2 regions of the Agromyces sp. NPDC057679 genome follow, and region 2 is predicted to be linked to the other one. Evidence: predicted binding sites of a transcription regulator. Region 2 holds the regulator's gene; the other holds the start of a gene.
What was found. The regulator LexA, encoded in region 2, represses DNA repair genes until DNA is damaged. The targets are predictions, from matches to a motif close to TCGAACANNTGTTCGA.
Positions count from the first base shown of each region.

Region 1 (8,159 bases), 540 kb from region 2:
CCTCGGGCCGATGCTCCAGGTCGGCCTCAAGAACTTCGACCTCGTGAAGTACCTCGTCGGCGAGCTCATGGCGAACCGCGAGAAGAAGATGAAGGCGCTGCGCGAGTTCATGCCCACGGCCAAGACCGAGGACTGGGAGCTCATCACCGCCGGCCAGCGCGTGCAGGTCATGAAGAAGGACCCCGAGAAGGGCGGCATCCTGCAGTTCGGCACCGAGGTCATCACCGGGGCCGACGGCACGATCGCCGGTCTCCTCGGCGCCTCGCCCGGCGCATCGACCGCCGCGCCGATCATGCTCGACGTGCTCTCGCGCTGCTTCCCCGACCGCATGGCGGAATGGGAGCCGAAGCTCCGCGAGATGATCCCGAGCTACGGCACCGAGCTCTCGGCCGACCCGGCCGCCGCCGAGGCGTCGCTGAAGGCGACCGCCGAGGTGCTCAAGCTCTCGGCCTGACGATTCGGCTCGTGCCGGCGGGGGCGCCTGTTTGCGCCCGCGCCGGCACGCTGCTACGGTCGTACACGCTATGAAGTGAGCACACCCCCTCGTCCCGCGCCTGAGGCGCCGTTGACGTCGGGTGTGCACACGGTCCTGATCGACCCGTGCTGATCGCGACTGCGGTCTCGTGCACCCACGCCCGGCAATGCCCGGCGGGATCCACTCCGCTCCCGAACGGTCGCCGCATCCGCAGCGAACGCGCGGGCCGAGGTGTCGCACGCGACGCCCCGGCACCGCCGGTGCACCGGACGGACCGCGTCGTCGCCGTATCCGGCGGCCGTTCGGGAGCCCTCGCGAAGGGCGGACCCCTTGGCTGTACACCTCTCTTTCTCCAACCATCTCCGGGCCGACGGACTCTCGGTCGCCTACCCCGACCGGCGCGTCTTCGCCGACCTCGGCTTCACCGTCGCCCCCGGCGACCGGCTCGGCCTCATCGGCGAGAACGGCGTCGGCAAGTCGACGCTGCTGCGGCTCCTCGCCGCCGACGACGGCCCGGATGCCTCGGCCGCCGGCCCGCTCGCACGCGCCGACGTCTCGGGGCGGATCACGCGCCCCCGACGCACCGGCCTGCTCACGCAGGAGCTGCCGTTCGCGCCCGATGAGCGCGTCGATCTCGTGCTCGAGGCGGCCCTCGCCCCGGTGCGCGCCATCGAACGGGAACTCGACGCCGCGGCCGAGGCGCTCGGCGCCAGTGCGGATGCCGACGCCGCATCGGCCGAGCAGCGCTACGCGGCCGCACTCGACGCCGCCGAGCGGGCCGAGGTGTGGACCGCCGAGGCCCGTCGCGACGAGCTGCTCGACGGGCTCGGCGTGGCCGGGCTGGGGCGCGGGCGGCGCATCGACGAGCTCTCGGGCGGGCAGCGCTCGCGCTTCGCCCTCGCGGCGCTGCTGCTCTCGGCGCCCGACGCACTGCTCCTGGACGAGCCGACGAACCACCTCGACGACGCCGCGGCCGAGTTCCTCGAGGGGCGCCTGCGCGCCTTCGCGGGGCCGGTCGTGTTCGCGAGCCACGATCGGGCGTTCCTCGATCGGGCGGCGACGGGCCTGCTCGACCTCGACCCGGGGCGCCAGGGCGCGCTCGCGGCGTCCGCCGCCGACGGGTCATCGGGCACCCTCGGCGGGACGGTCTTCGGCGGCGGGTTCAGCGAGTTCCTCGGCGTGAAGGCCGAGGAGCGGGCGCGCTGGCAGCGGCAGTACGACGACGAGCAGGAGGAGCTCCGGCGCCTGCGGTCCTCGATCGGCGGGACGGCGCGCAACGTCTCGCACGGGCGGGCGGCGACCGACAACGACAAGTTCCTCAAGTACTTCAAGGGCGAGAACGTCGAGCGCTCGATCGCACGCCGGGTGCGCAACGCCGAGCAGCGGCTCGCGACGCTCGAACGCGAGCAGCTGCGGAAGCCCCCTGCACCCCTCGAGTTCGCCGGCATCCCGTCGGGATCGCATGCGCTCGAGGAGTCCGCCGGGCTGCTCGTGCAGCTCGACGACGTCGAGGTCCCGGGCCGGCTGCGGCTCGAGCGGCTCCGGCTCGAGCCGCTCTCGCGACTGCTCGTGACGGGGGCGAACGGGGCGGGCAAGTCGACGCTGCTCGGCGTGCTCGCCGGTTCGATCGCCGCCGACCGGGGAGCCGTGCAGCGGCGGAAGGGGCTGCGGGTGCAGCTGCTCGAGCAGGACGTCCGTTTCGGCGACCCCGCGGCGACGCCGCGGGCGACGTACGAGCGGGTGCTCGGCGAACGCCGGGCCGAGCAGGTGCCGCTCTCGGGCCTCGGCCTCCTCGCGCCGCGCGACCTCGAGCGGCCGGTCGGCGCGCTCTCGGTCGGGCAGCAGCGCCGGCTCGCGCTCGCGCTCGTCCTCGCGCGCCCGCCGCACGTCTTCCTCCTCGACGAGCCGACGAACCACCTCTCGCTCGCGCTCGCGACCGAGCTCGAGGAGGCGCTCGGGGGCTACCCCGGCGCCGTCGTCATCGCGAGCCACGACCGCTGGCTGCGCCGGCGCTGGTCGGGGGAGCGGCTCGAGCTGCACCCGGGCAGCACGGCCCCCGTCGCGGTCGCCGGCTGAGCAGGCGGGATGCCTCGGGGTGCGTCCCCGAGGCATCCCGATCTTCGGGCAGCCGATCGCCGCGCCCTTGCGCGATATTCGAATGTATGTTCGAATGAGTGAATGCGGTGGAGCGGGCAAGAACTGGGAGTCGACCAGGTCGACGCCCTGCCCGGCCTCGCCCGGCTCAACAACCTCGTGCGGTCGGTGCAGACACCCGAGTTCGCCGGCGTCACCTTCCACGAGGTGCTCGCGAAATCGGCGCTGAACCGGGTGCCGGGCCAGTCGATGATGCCCTTCGGGTGGACCATCAACCCGTACCGGGGCTGCAGCCATGCGTGCGTCTATTGCCTGGATCCGACGACGGGGATCACGATGGCCGACGGCCGTACGAAACCGTTGTCCGAGGTCGCGGTCGGCGACGAGGTCATGGGCACCCGAACGATCGGCCGCTACCGCCGCTACGTGCCCACGGTCGTCCTCGCGAAGTGGTCGACGCGAAAGCCGGCGTACCGAATCCGTCTCGCGGACGGCACCTCGCTCATCGCGAGCGGGGATCATCGGTTCTTGACCGACCGCGGGTGGAAGCATGTGACCGGTGCGATGTCGGGGGGCGCGAGACGCCCGCACCTCACCCTCGGCAACTCGCTCGTGGGGTTCGGCGGCGGAAGCGCCGAACCCGTGCCGGAGATCACCTCGGACGACTTCCGACGCGGGTACCTGACGGGTATGGTCCGCGGCGACGGGACGATCCTGCGGCGGCGCTACCCGCGGACGAACGGCGGTTCGTATGTCGCCAACAGGTTCCGACTCGCGCTTGCCGATGTGGAGGCGCTCGAGCGCTCGGCCGACTACCTCGAGCACTTCGGAGTCCGGACGACGACCTTCCAGTTCTCGACGGCGACTGAAGCGCGGCGGGCGATGATGGCGATCCGAACGTCCAAGGCGAGCGATCTCGACCTCATCACCAGCCTGATCGAGTGGCCCGACGACCCGTCCGAGGGCTGGCGAGCGGGGTATCTCTCGGGCGTCTTCGATGCTGAGGGTTCCTGCTCACGCGGGGTTCTCCGCATCAGCAACTCCGATGAGGAGATCCTCACCGAGATCGAGCGCGCTCTGTCCACCTTCGCGATTCCGCATGTCAGAGAGGCGCCGCGGGCCAACGGCGTCTCGAACGTTCGCGTCAGGGGCGGGCTCCGTGCCAGAAACGCCTTCTTCGCGATCAGCCGCCCGGCGATCAGTCGAAAACTCGCACTCGCGGGTGCGACGGTGAAGACCATGGCCGACCTTCGCATCGTCTCCATCGAGCCGCTCGGCACGACGCTCGACATGCTCGATATCACGACGTCGACCGGTGACTTCATCGCAAACGGCGTCGTGAGCCACAATTGCTTCGCCCGGCCGACCCACAGCTACCTCGACCTCGACGCGGGCGACGACTTCGACCGTCAGATCATCGTGAAGGTGAACGTCGCCGAGGTGCTGCGGCGCGAACTCGCCCGGCCCTCGTGGCGGCATGAGCCGGTCGCGCTCGGCACGAACACCGACCCGTACCAGCGGGCCGAGGGCCGCTACGAGCTCATGCCGGGCATCATCGACGCACTCACGACGAGCGGTACCCCGTTCAGCATCCTCACGAAAGGCACGCTGCTGCGCCGCGACCTGCCGCTCATCGCGGCCGCCGCCGAACACGTGCCGGTCGACCTCGCCATGTCGATCGCGATCCACGACCACGAACTGCAGCAGTCGCTCGAACCGGGCACGCCGTCGACGAAGGCGCGGCTGGCGACCGTGACGGCGGTCCGCGAGGCCGGGCTCGACTGCGCGGTGTTCCTCATGCCCGTGCTGCCGTATCTCACCGACACCCGGGCGCACCTCGACGAGGCGCTGCGGCAGGTGAAGGCGGCCGGGGCGACGAGCGTGCTGTACGCCGCGCTCCACCTGCGCGGGGCGGTCAAGCCGTGGTTCATGCAGTGGCTCGAACGCGAGCATCCCGAACTGGTGCCGCAGTACCGCTCGATGTACTACGGCAACAACGCCTACGCCCCGAAGGAGTACCGGCGCTGGCTCGCCCAGCGCATCCACCCGCTGATCCGGGCGCACGGGCTCGAACGCGGCATCGAAGACCCGGTGACCGGCGGAGTCCGGTCGACGGCGGAGCCCCGCGACCGCTGGACCCGGCCGGGGGCGGCCGGGCGGCCGAACGGCGCCGGTGCCCGTGCCGGCTCCGAGACGGCGTCGACCACGCTCGAACTCCCCGCCGGGCTGGGTGCGCTCGCCGACCCGGCGGCCCTGTTCTGACCCGCCCTGAGCGGACTGTTCTGACCCGCCCTGAGCGAAACGCTGCGCTCGCGGTGCGTGGAGATGCGCGAATTCCCGCCGGACTGAGATAATTCGCTGAGTCCGATCGGCTCGCGAAGGTCGGGCGCTGCTCGCGAGTGGAGGTTCACGATGAGCCTGGGGTTGCCGGGTCACCTCGCGCGCGACAGTCTGAGTCGAGCGCTCGCGTTCGCCGGGCACTGCGCCGCGTTCGCCTGCCTGACGATCACGATCGTCGTGAGCATCCTCGTCGCGACCGTCGGCGAGCGGCCGACCGGGTGGACGGGGGCGGCGCTCGCCGGAGTGATGCTGCTCGCGCTCGTCGCCGTCGCCATGTACCCGTCCGTCACCCTCACCGTCCTCGCGCTCGTCGTCGGCACCGGAGCGACGATCGCCTTCACGATGCTCGTCATGGAGCCCGGAGGCTTCGAATCGACCAACAACGCGGTGCTCGCGCTCCCGAGGATCGCGCTCCTGCTCGTCGGGGGCGCCGGCAGCGGCTCGCTCATCGCGATCGTCTGGGCCACGCTCGGCTACGCGCTCGGCGAGGCGGCGGCGTTCCTCGGCGTCGCGCTCGTCGGCGGCGCCTACGCCCCCAGCACGGCGGCGGCCGCCGCGTTCGGCATCCTGCTCGTGGTCAGGATCTTCGACGGCGTCTCGCGCCGTTCCGATCCCCGGCAGGAGACCGGGCTGCACCGCGCGAGCCAGCAGACGCGCGAACTCGCCATCCGCCACGACTACGAACTTCGGGCCACCGCGCGACTGCACGACACCGCACTCAGCCATCTCGTCGCGATCGCCGCGGCCGGCTCGGGCACGGTCGACGAGCGGCTGCGCGCCGGGATCCGCCAGGATCTCGGGCTCATCGTCGGCCGGGACTGGGCGATCGACCACTCGGGGCAGGCGGCGGCGAACGATCGCGGCAACCGGCGCGCCGCCCCCGTCCCCGATCCCTCGCCGAACGGGGCGACCGGGCGAGGGCGATTCGCCCGTCGGGGCGCCGGCGGGGCCGCGACGCGATCGAGAACCGCCTCCGAGCCGGTCGAGCCGCGCGGCGACGGCACGACGATGCTCGTGCAGTCCTTCGCCGCGGCGTCGAACGCCGGCCTCGACGTGCGCGTGACCGGTGACCCCGAGATCCTGCACGTGCTCGGGCCGGGGCGCGCGGAGGCGCTCGACGCGGCCGTCGCGCAGTGCCTGATCAACGTCGCACGCCACGCCGGCGTCGACGAGGCCGAACTCGCGCTCGGCCTCGGGGGCGGCGAAGTCACGATCGCGGTGATGGACAGCGGAGTCGGATTCGACGAGGGCGAGGTGCCCGACGACCGCATCGGGCTGCGCACCTCGATCCGCGCCCGCATCGAGCAGCAGGACGGCACCGTCCGGCTGTGGTCGACCAAGGGCATCGGCACCACCATCGTGCTCACCGTCCCGGAGGGCGGAGCATGATGCGCCTGACCCAGCAGGAGGCCGACCCGATCGGCGGCATCACCGCGGCGCCGATCGTGGCGATCGGGGCCGCGCTCGCCCTCGGCAGCGCGGTCGCACTCACCTGGGTCCACCGGGGCGAGGTCGTCTCGCCGCTCGCGGCGATCGTCGCGATCCTCCTCGTCGCGGCGGCCGGAGCGGTCGCCGCGATCTCGGCGGCACCGTCGCGGGCGCCATTCACGGCCGAGCGCCTCTGGGTCGTCGTCACTCTCGCCGTCGGCGCCGCGATCGCCGAGTACACCAGCACCGTCGGCTCCAACCGCTACCTCTACGACGACTTCGGGCCGGTCGTCATCGGGATGCTCATTCTCTCGGTGGCCCCGTACTGCACGTGGGTCTCGCTCGCGCTCGCGGGCGTGCTCGCCTCGATCGTCCTGTCGATCCTCGTCGTCGGCGCCTCGAGCTACGTCGCAGCGGATGCCCCGGTCGGCGCCCTGGTGGCGGTGAACGCGGCGCCGGTCATCGCGCTCTCCGCGGCCGCGGCCGGGTACGCCTACGCGATCATCGCCGAGACCCTCGGCTGGCAGCGCGAGGCGAACCGTGCGGCCCTCCAGCGCGACACCGAGCTGCGGGCGGGCATCGCCCGCTCGGTGCAGCAGAGCCGGGTCTCGGTGCTCGGCCGCGAGGTGCTGCCGTTCCTCGCCGGCATCATGACGGCCGAACGGATCTCGGTGGCCGAGGCCGATCGGGCCCGCGAGCTCGCAGAAGAGCTTCGCCGTGCCCTGCGGGCGGGGCTCGAGTCGACCTGGCTCGACGACCTGGCGACCAATGTCAGGCTGACCCGGGGCATCGAGACCGTCGTCGACGACCCCTCCGGGGCCGCCGACCTGCTCGGCGACGACCAGCGTTCCGCACTCACGGCGCTCATCAGCTGGCTCGCCGAACCGGCGCGCTCCGAACGGGTGGCGGTCTCCCTCGTGAACGATCTCGACGGCGGCCGGATCGTGATCTCGGCCGTTCCGGCGGGTCGCCCGCCGGCCAAACGCGAGATCGATCGGTTCATCGCCGTGGCGCGCGCCGTTTCCTTGGGTGCCGAATCGGCTTCGACGCGAGAGAATGTACGTGTGGAGCTGAGTTATGTCATCGATTGACGAAGGCCCGGAGCATCGGCACCGGCTTGCGATCCTCGACGACCACAGTCTGATCGTCGACAGCCTCGCCCGGTGGTTCGGCGACCGTGCGGCCGATTTCGACGTGGTCGTCACCGCGACCTCGTGGATGGACCTCGTGCGCAGCCCCGAGTTCCCCGTCGACATCGTCCTGATGGACCTCCAGCTCCCCGACGGCGTGTCGATCGAGTCCCGCATCAGGGCGTGCCGCGCCGCAGGCGCCCGGGTGATCGTGGTGACCGCGCTCGACGACGACGATTCGCGCGAGCGCTGCATGGCGGCGGGCGCGGCCGGCTTCGTCTCGAAGACGCTCCCCGCCGAGGTGCTCGTCGACTACGCACGGCGGGTCATGCGCGGCGAGCGACTGCCGCGGCAGGCATCCCGGCCCGGCGCCCGAGCCGTCGGAGCACCGGGGGTGGGCGGCGCGGTCGCGACGATGTCGGGCGTGCACCTCAGCCCCGCAGAAGAGAAGGCGCTGCGCTACTACGCCCAGGGACTCAGCACCCTGGAGGTCGGGCAGCGCATGGACGTCGGCTACGAGACCGCGAAGACCTACCTGCGCCGTGTGCGCGAGAAGTATGCGAAGGTCGGCCGGCCTGCGAGCCGCAAGGCGGAGCTCATCCGTCGCGCGGCGGAGGACGGGTTCCTCGAGTAGATGGCGAAACTGTACTTCCGCTACGGCGCGATGAACTCCGGCAAGTCCACGGCTTTGC
Region 1 covers NZ_JBHVIK010000001.1:570,679-578,837, reverse strand. The annotation lists gene ACFVAJ_RS02525 (malate:quinone oxidoreductase) at 1-454, shown strand, start outside; gene ACFVAJ_RS02520 (ABC-F family ATP-binding cassette domain-containing protein) at 806-2,551, shown strand; gene ACFVAJ_RS02515 (intein-containing Rv2578c family radical SAM protein) at 2,654-4,831, shown strand; gene ACFVAJ_RS02510 (sensor histidine kinase) at 4,982-6,298, shown strand; gene ACFVAJ_RS02505 (hypothetical protein) at 6,295-7,428, shown strand; gene ACFVAJ_RS02500 (response regulator) at 7,415-8,101, shown strand; gene ACFVAJ_RS02495 (thymidine kinase) at 8,102-8,159, shown strand, end outside.
Region 1: ACFVAJ_RS02515 (intein-containing Rv2578c family radical SAM protein) is a predicted target of LexA. The motif match lies at 2,630-2,645, and genes of this name have one in related genera.

Region 2 (8,159 bases):
GTCGGCCGTGACCTCGACCTCGGCGCCCGCGGCCTCGAGTGCCTTCGCAGCCGAGTGCACGTTGCCCGAGCCGTAGTCGAGCACGACGACGCGGCGGGTGGGGCTCACAGCGCGCCCTTCGTCGACGGGATGCCGGTGACCAGCGGATCGAACGCCTTCGCCTGCCGGAACGCCCGAGCGAAGGCCTTGAACTCGGCCTCGGCGATGTGGTGGGGGTCGCGACCGCCCAGCACGTTGACGTGCACGGTGAGCCCCGCGTTGAAGGTGATCGCCTCGAAGACGTGCCGCACCATCGAGCCGGTGAAGTGGCCGCCGATGAGGTGGAACTCGAAGCCCGCGGGCTCGCCCGTGTGCACGAGGTACGGACGCCCCGAGATGTCGACGACGGCCTGCGCGAGCGCCTCGTCGAGCGGCACGAGGGCGTCGCCGTACCGCGAGATGCCGCGCTTGTCGCCGAGCGCCTGCCGGATCGCCTGCCCGAGCACGATGCCCGTGTCCTCCACGGTGTGGTGCACGTCGATGTGGACGTCGCCCGCGGCGCGCACGGTGAGGTCGGTGAGCGAGTGCTTCGCGAACGCCGTCAGCAGGTGGTCGTAGAACGGCACGCCCGTCTCGATGTCGCTCGCACCGGTGCCGTCGAGGTCGATCGAGAGGTCGATGCTCGACTCGCTGGTCTCGCGCTGCACGCGTACCGCGCGGTTGTGGGTCTGGCCGCTCATGCGTCGATCCTATTCTTGGCGGCGCCCGCCGCGTTCGGGGCGAACACGGCGATCGCCTCGAGGAAGGCGGTCGTCTCGGCCTCGGTGCCCGCGGTCACGCGCAGGTGCCCGGGAATGCCCAGTTCGCGAATGAGGATGCCACGCGCCAGGAGCGCCTCGAAGACCGCGTGCGGGTCGTCGACGCCCCCGAAGAGCACGAAGTTCGACCCGCTGCGGTGCGGAGCGAAGCCGAGCCGCGCGAGCTCCGTGGAGATGCGCTCGCGCTGCCCGCGGATCTCGTCGACCATCGCGAGCATCTCGTCGGAGTGGGCGAGCGCGCCGAGCGCAGCCGCCTGGGTGAGCGCGGAGAGGTGGTACGGCAGCCGGACGAGGCGCAGCGCGTCGATCGTCGTGGGATCGCCGGCGAGGTAGCCGACCCGGGCGCCGGCGAAGGCGAAGGCCTTGCTCATGGTGCGCGAGACGACGAGGCGCGGCCGGCCCTCGAGCAGGGTCAGCGCGCTCGGCGTGCCGGGCTCGGCGAACTCGAAGTACGCCTCGTCGACGATGACGATGCCGCGGGCGGCGTCGGCGACCGCGCGGATCGTGTCGAGGTCGAGCGGGGTGCCCGTCGGGTTGTTCGGGGCGCAGAGCAGCACCAGGTCGGGGTCGTGCTCGCGGACGGCGGCGACCGCGGTCTCGGGGCTGAGCTCGAACTCCTCGTCGCGGGGTGCGGCGACCCATTCGGTGCCGGTGCCCGAGGCGAGCAGCCCGTACATCGAATACGTCGGGTCGAAGCCGAGCGCCCGGCGCCCGGGGCCGCCGAAGGCCTGGAGCAGGTGCTGGAGCACCTCGTTCGACCCGTTCGCGGCCCAGATGTGCTCGGGGGCGAGCCCGTGGCCGAGGTAGCGGGCGAGCGCCTCGCGCAGCTCGGTGAACTCGCGGTCGGGGTAGCGGTTCAGCCGGAGGATCGCGGCGGCGACGCGGGCCACGATGTCGTGGGCGACGTCTTCGGGGATGGGATGCGTGTTCTCGTTGACGTTGAGCGCCACGGGGACGGACTTCTGCGGGGCGCCGTACGGCGAACGCCCGCGGAGGTCGTCGCGGATGGGGAGATCATCGAGACTCGTCACCGAACCATGCTAGCCACGCGCAGCACGGCGTCCCCTCCGTGAGACCCCGTGTGACCGGGCGTGCCCGCTACTCGGCCGCCGGGACGGCGAGCTGCTGGCCGGGCACGATCGTGGCCTCGTCGAGGCCGTTGATGCGCAGGATCTCGGCGATCGTGTCGCGCGGGTCGGCGGTGGGCGCGATCGACTCGGCGATCTCCCAGAGGGACGCACCGACCTCGACGGTGACGTACTCGAGCGCGGCCCCTGCGCCGGCGCCCGAGACGTCGGCCGCGGCGCCGCCGCCCCCGAGCACGATGACGAACGCCCAGACGATGAGCGGGAGCGCTGCGAGCGTCGTGAAGACCACACGGCCCCGCCGGGTCAGTCGCAGGCGGGTGCGGACCGCCACCGGCTCGCCTGCGCCAGCACGCGCGAGACGGTCGGGCTCGTGGAACGGCACCGGGCGGGACTGCACCGGGGCGTACCCGCCGGTCATGATCGCTGCGCTCATCTCACACCTCCTGAGTGAATCGCATCCGGCCCTCGGCCGGGAGGGCCGAATGCGAATCTATGTTCCGAATATATCTTCGAATGTTTTCGAAGGCAAGCACCCGAACACCGATTCCCCGTGCACGAATACCACGACACACTCGAACGAATGTTTGCCGCACCCCTGCGAGGCGGATACAGTTTCGAATGTCTGGACACAGTGCAACAGACACCACCGACATCCGATCGCGAGGCGATCGCAACGAGGGGCGGAGACCGTGAGCGACAACGACGTGCGTGACATCGGAAGGGCGCGTCGACGCAAGAGCCTGAGCGCCAAGCAGCTCGCCATCCTCGAGGTCGTGCAGCGCTCGGTCGCGAGCCGCGGCTATCCGCCGAGCATGCGCGAGATCGGCGACGCCGTCGGGCTCTCCTCCCTGTCGAGCGTCACGCACCAGCTCAACCAGCTCGAGCTCGCCGGCTACCTGCGCCGCGACCCCAACCGCCCCCGCGCACTCGAGATCCTCATCGAGGTGCCCGGACTCGAGGAGCGCGCTCCCGCCGCGGGCGACGCGGCCCCCGTCGGCGACGCCGCGATGGTGCCGCTCGTCGGCCGCATCGCCGCCGGTGTGCCGATCACCGCCGAGCAGCAGGTCGAAGAGGTCTTCCCGCTCCCCCGGCAGCTCGTCGGCAAGGGCGAGCTGTTCATCCTCAAGGTCGTCGGCGACTCGATGATCGACGCCGCCATCTGCGACGGTGACTGGGTGGTCGTGCGCTCGCAGCGCACCGCCGAGAACGGCGAGATCGTCGCGGCCATGCTCGACGGCGAGGCGACGGTCAAGGTCTTCCGACAGCGCGACGGCCACACGTGGCTGCTCCCCCGCAACAGCGCGTTCGAACCGATTGTGGGCGACCACGCCGAGGTGCTCGGCAAGGTCGTCTCGGTGCTGCGCGCGGTCTGACCCGGAGTCGAGCCGACCCGGCCGCGCGAGCGGCCGCACCTCCACCGCGAGACAGCGAAAGGGGCGGATGCCGCGCAGCACGCGGCATCCGCCCCTTCTCGTCTCGTCGGGCTAGCCCGCGAGCGCCGGCTCGGTGCGCGCCTCGAGCTCGGCACGCACGGCGCGCGTCGCCTCGAGGATGTTCTCGAGCGAGGCGACCGTCTCGTCGTAGCCGCGGGTCTTCAGGCCGCAGTCGGGGTTCACCCAGAGCCGCGACGCCGGGATCTCGGCGACCGCGCGCTCGAGGAGCGCCTGCACCTCGGCCGTCGACGGCACGCGCGGCGAGTGGATGTCGTAGACGCCCGGGCCGATGCCGTGGTCGAATCCGCTCGTCGAGAGGTCGTCGACGACCTCCATGCGACTGCGCGCCGCCTCGATCGAGGTCACGTCGGCGTCGAGGTTCTTGATCGCGTCGATGACCACGCCGAACTCCGAGTAGCAGAGGTGCGTGTGCACCTGCGTCGCCGCCGCCGCGCCCGCCGTCGCGAGCTTGAACGAGCCGACCGACCAGTCGAGGTACGCCGGCTGGTCGGCGAGCTTCAGCGGCAGCAGCTCGCGGAGCGCGGGCTCGTCGACCTGGATCACCTTGATGCCGGCGCCCTCGAGGTCGGCGATCTCGTCGCGCAGGGCGAGGGCGACCTGGCGCGCGGTGTCGCCGAGGGGTTGGTCGTCACGCACGAACGACCAGGCGAGGATCGTCACCGGGCCCGTGAGCATGCCCTTGACGGGCTTCTCGGTCAGCGACTGCGCGTACGACGACCACTCGACCGTCATCGGGGCCGGCCGCGAGACATCCCCCCAGAGGATCGAGGGGCGCGTGCAGCGCGAGCCGTACGACTGCACCCAGCCGTGCTCGGTGACGGCGAAGCCGTCGAGCAGCTCGGCGAAGTACTGCACCATGTCGTTGCGCTCGGGCTCGCCGTGCACGAGCACGTCGAGGCCGATCTCCTCCTGCAGGCGCACGACCCGCTCGATCTCCTCGCGCATGAGCTGCGCGTAGCCGTCGGCGTCGAGCTCGCCCTTGCCGAGCCGCGCGCGGGCGCGACGGATGTCGCTCGTCTGCGGGAACGAGCCGATCGTCGTGGTCGGCAGCTCGGGCAGCTCGAGCTCGGCCTGCGCGGCGACGCGGGCGGCGTAGTCGCCGCGGTCGAAGTCGCCGCTCACGAGGGCGGAGAGCCGCTCGCGCACTGCGGGCACGCGCACGCCGGGTGCGCCGCTGCGGTCGGCCAGGGCGGCGGATGCCCCGTCGAGCTCGGCGGCGATCGCGTCGCGGCCCTCGGCGAGCCCGCGTGCGAGGGTCGCGACCTGCGCGACCTTCTGGTCGGCGAAGGCGAGCCATGAGACGAGTCGGGCGTCGAGCGCCTGCTCGTCCTCGACGTCGTGCGGCACGTGCAGCAGCGAGGTCGAGGTCGACACGGCGACGCTTCCCGAGAGGTGCTGCACTGCGGCGATGCGGTCGAACGCCGCGGCGAGGTCGCCCCGCCAGATGTTGTGCCCGTCGACGACGCCCGCGACGAGCGTCTTCGCGGCGAGCGCCTCGGCCGTGACGGGGTCGAGGCCCTCGGGCAGCGCACCGCGCACGAGGTCGAGCGAGATCGCCTCGACCGGGCTCGCGGCGAGCACCGGCAGCGCGTCGTCGAGCGAGCCGTAGGGCGCAGCGACGAAGATCGCCGGACGCTCGTCCTGCGCGCCGAGCGCGTCGTAGGCCGCGGCGGCCGACTCGAGCACGCGGGCCCGCGGCTCGTCGATCGACTCGCTCACGAGCGCCGGCTCGTCGAGCTGCACCCACTCGGCACCCGCGCGGGCGAGCTCGGCGAGGAGCTCGGCGTACACCGGCACGAGCTCGTCGAGGCGGTCGATCGGGCGGAAGCCCTCGGGCGCGTCGTCGGCGGCCTTCGCGAGGAGGAGGAAGGTGACCGGGCCGACGATGACCGGACGGGTGAGGAACCCCTGCGCCTTCGCCTCGGCGAACTCGGCGAGGATGCGCTCGGCGTGCAGCGCGAACGAGGTCTCGGGGCCGATCTCGGGCACGAGGTAGTGGTAGTTCGAGTCGAACCACTTCGTCATCTCGAGCGGGGCGTCGTCGCCGACCCCTCGGGCGATCGTGAAGTAGGCGCCGAGGTCGACGCTGCCGTCCTCGCCGAGGAACCGGGCGAAGCGCGTGGGCACGGCGCCGACGGCGACGGCGGCGTCGAGCACCTGGTCGTAGAACGAGAACGACTCGGGGATGGCCGAGCCGGTGCGGTCGAGACCCTGCGCGGCGAGACGCTCGCGGGTCGCGGCGCGGAGCTCGGCGGCGCGAGCCTCGAGCTCCTCCGCGTCGATCGTGCCGGCCCAGAAGGCCTCGACGGCGCGCTTGAGCTCACGGCGACGGCCGATCCGGGGGTAGCCCAGGATGGTGCCGGTGGGGAAGGCGGGTGCGGTCATCGTGCGGTGTTCCTCTCATTGACGAGCTGTGCTGGGACTCCGAGTCCGAGCCGGGCGAGCACGCCCAGCACGGCCTCGTGACGATTGAAGGTGTAGAGGTGCAGGCCGGGCGCGCCGCCCGCGAGCACCCCGGCGGCGAGCTTCGCGGCGTACGCGACGCCGAGCTCGGCCTGGGCCTCGGGATCGGGTTCGATCTCGAGGTCGATGGCGAGCTCGGCCGGGGCCTCGACCCCGGTGAGCTCGGCGAGCCGGGCGAGCCGCGCCGGCGTCGTGACGGGCATGATGCCCGGCAGGATCGGGATGGTGACGCCCGCCGCGCGAGCGCGGTCGACGTAGCCGAGGTAGTCGTCGGCGTGCCAGAACAGCTGGGTGATGGCGAGGGTCGCCCCCGCGATCTCCTTCGCGAGCAGGGCGTCGACGTCCTGATGGGCGCTCCGGGAACGCGGATGCCCCGTGGGGAACGCCGCGACCGCGACGCGCTCGGGCCGGGGCCGCTCGCGGATGCGCGACGCGCCCGGGACGCCGGGCACGCCGACCTGGGCGAAGGGCTCCCGCTCCTCCTGAACCCGGTGGATGAGCTGCACGAGTTCGGCCGCGCTGCCGAGGTCGCCGATGCCGGCATCGGGGCCGGCGCCCTCCGGCGGGTCGCCGCGCAGTGCGAGGAAGCTCGTCACCCCGGCGTCGAGGAACTCGCGTACCAGCCGGTTCGCCTCCGCGTGCGAGGAGCCGACGCAGGTGAGGTGCGCCATCGGCTCCACCGCGGTGTGCTCGAGCATGTAGCGGAGCACCGTCAGCGAGCGGTCGCGCGACGAGCCGCCCGCGCCGAACGTCACCGAGATGAACGCGGGGTCGGCCTCTGCGAGCCGGTCGATCGTCCGGCCGAGGGCGAGCGCCGCGGCATCCGATCGAGGGGGGAACAACTCGAACGACACCGGCGGGCGCGGTCGACAGTCCGCATCCCGGAGGTCGGAACCGGTGGCTGCCATGGGACTCCTGCGTGGCGCAGCCGATGCGGCGGAAGCGCGGCAGGCCGCGTCCCCCGGCCGGAATCGGCGGGTGGGTCTCGCGGGCGGGTGCCGGGCTCGGCGGTCGCTCCTGGTGCCCGGCATCCGGCCGTGCACCGACGATCAGGAGCGACGATACGCGCCGATCACCCCCGCCGCCCCTCTATGACGCGAGGTGACGCGAGGTGTCGCGGAGTGACCTGAACCGCCGGTCGGGAGCGCCTCAGGCGTCGACGGGAGCCCGGAAATCGGCCAGCTGTGCGGAGAGTTCGGGCGACACGAGCGCGCGCACGTGCGTGCCGGCCTCGAGGTAGTCGACCGAGAGCACACGGCCGGTCTCGTGCAGCGTCGACACGACATCGCCCCGGTCGTAGGGCACGACGAGGTCGATCTCGACCGCCGGGTCGGGCAGCATGCGCGTGATCGCCGCGAGCACCTCGTCGATGCCCTCGCCCGTGCGCGCCGAGGCGAACACGGCGCCGGGTTCGAGCCCGCGCAGCACCAGACGGTCTTCGGGCGTCACGAGGTCGGCCTTGTTGAAGACGATCAGCTCGGGGATGTCGCGTGCCCCGACCTCGCCGATGACGTCGCGCACCGTGGCGATCTGACCGGCCGGGTCGGGGTGCGCCGCGTCGACGACGTGCACGATGAGATCGGAGTCGCCGACCTCCTCGAGCGTCGAGCGGAACGCCTCGACGAGCTGGTGCGGGAGGTTGCGCACGAAGCCGACCGTGTCGGCGAGCGTGTAGACCCGGCCGTCGGCGGTCGTGTTGCGGCGCACCGTGGCGTCGAGCGTCGCGAACAGCGCGTTCTCGACGAGGAGGCCCGCGCCCGTGATGCGGTTCAGCAGGCTCGACTTGCCGGCGTTCGTGTACCCGGCGATGGCGACCGAGGGGATGGCGTTGCGCCGTCGGTTCGCGCGCTTCGCGTCGCGGGCGGGCTTCATGCCCGCGATCTGCTTGCGCAGCTTCGCCATGCGCGAGTGGATGCGACGACGGTCGAGCTCGATCTTCGTCTCACCGGGACCACGCGAACCCATTCCCGCACCGCCGCTGCCGACCTGGCCACCGGCCTGGCGCGACATCGACTCGCCCCAGCCGCGCAGGCGCGGGAGGAGGTACTCGAGCTGCGCGAGCTCGACCTGCGCCTTGCCCTCGCGGCTCTTCGCGTGCTGGCTGAAGATGTCGAGGATGACGGCCGTGCGGTCGATCACCTTCACCTTGACCGCGTCCTCCAGCGCACGCCGCTGGCTCGGCGCGAGCTCGGTGTCGGCGACGACCGTGTCGGCGCCGAGCGAGGCGACGATGTGGCGCAGCTCCTCGACCTTGCCGCGACCGAGGTAGGTGCTCGGGTCGGGGTGCGGGCGCCGCTGCAGGACGCCGTCGAGCACCCGCGCGCCCGCCGTCTCGGCGAGTGCAGACAGCTCGCGCA
Region 2 covers NZ_JBHVIK010000001.1:30,202-38,360, forward strand. The annotation lists gene hisH (imidazole glycerol phosphate synthase subunit HisH) at 1-108, opposite strand, end outside; gene hisB (imidazoleglycerol-phosphate dehydratase HisB) at 105-719, opposite strand; gene ACFVAJ_RS00145 (histidinol-phosphate transaminase) at 716-1,828, opposite strand; gene ACFVAJ_RS00150 (LysM peptidoglycan-binding domain-containing protein) at 1,896-2,318, opposite strand; gene lexA (transcriptional repressor LexA) at 2,575-3,258, shown strand; gene metE (5-methyltetrahydropteroyltriglutamate--homocysteine S-methyltransferase) at 3,370-5,724, opposite strand; gene ACFVAJ_RS00165 (methylenetetrahydrofolate reductase) at 5,721-6,710, opposite strand; gene hflX (GTPase HflX) at 6,952-8,159, opposite strand, start outside.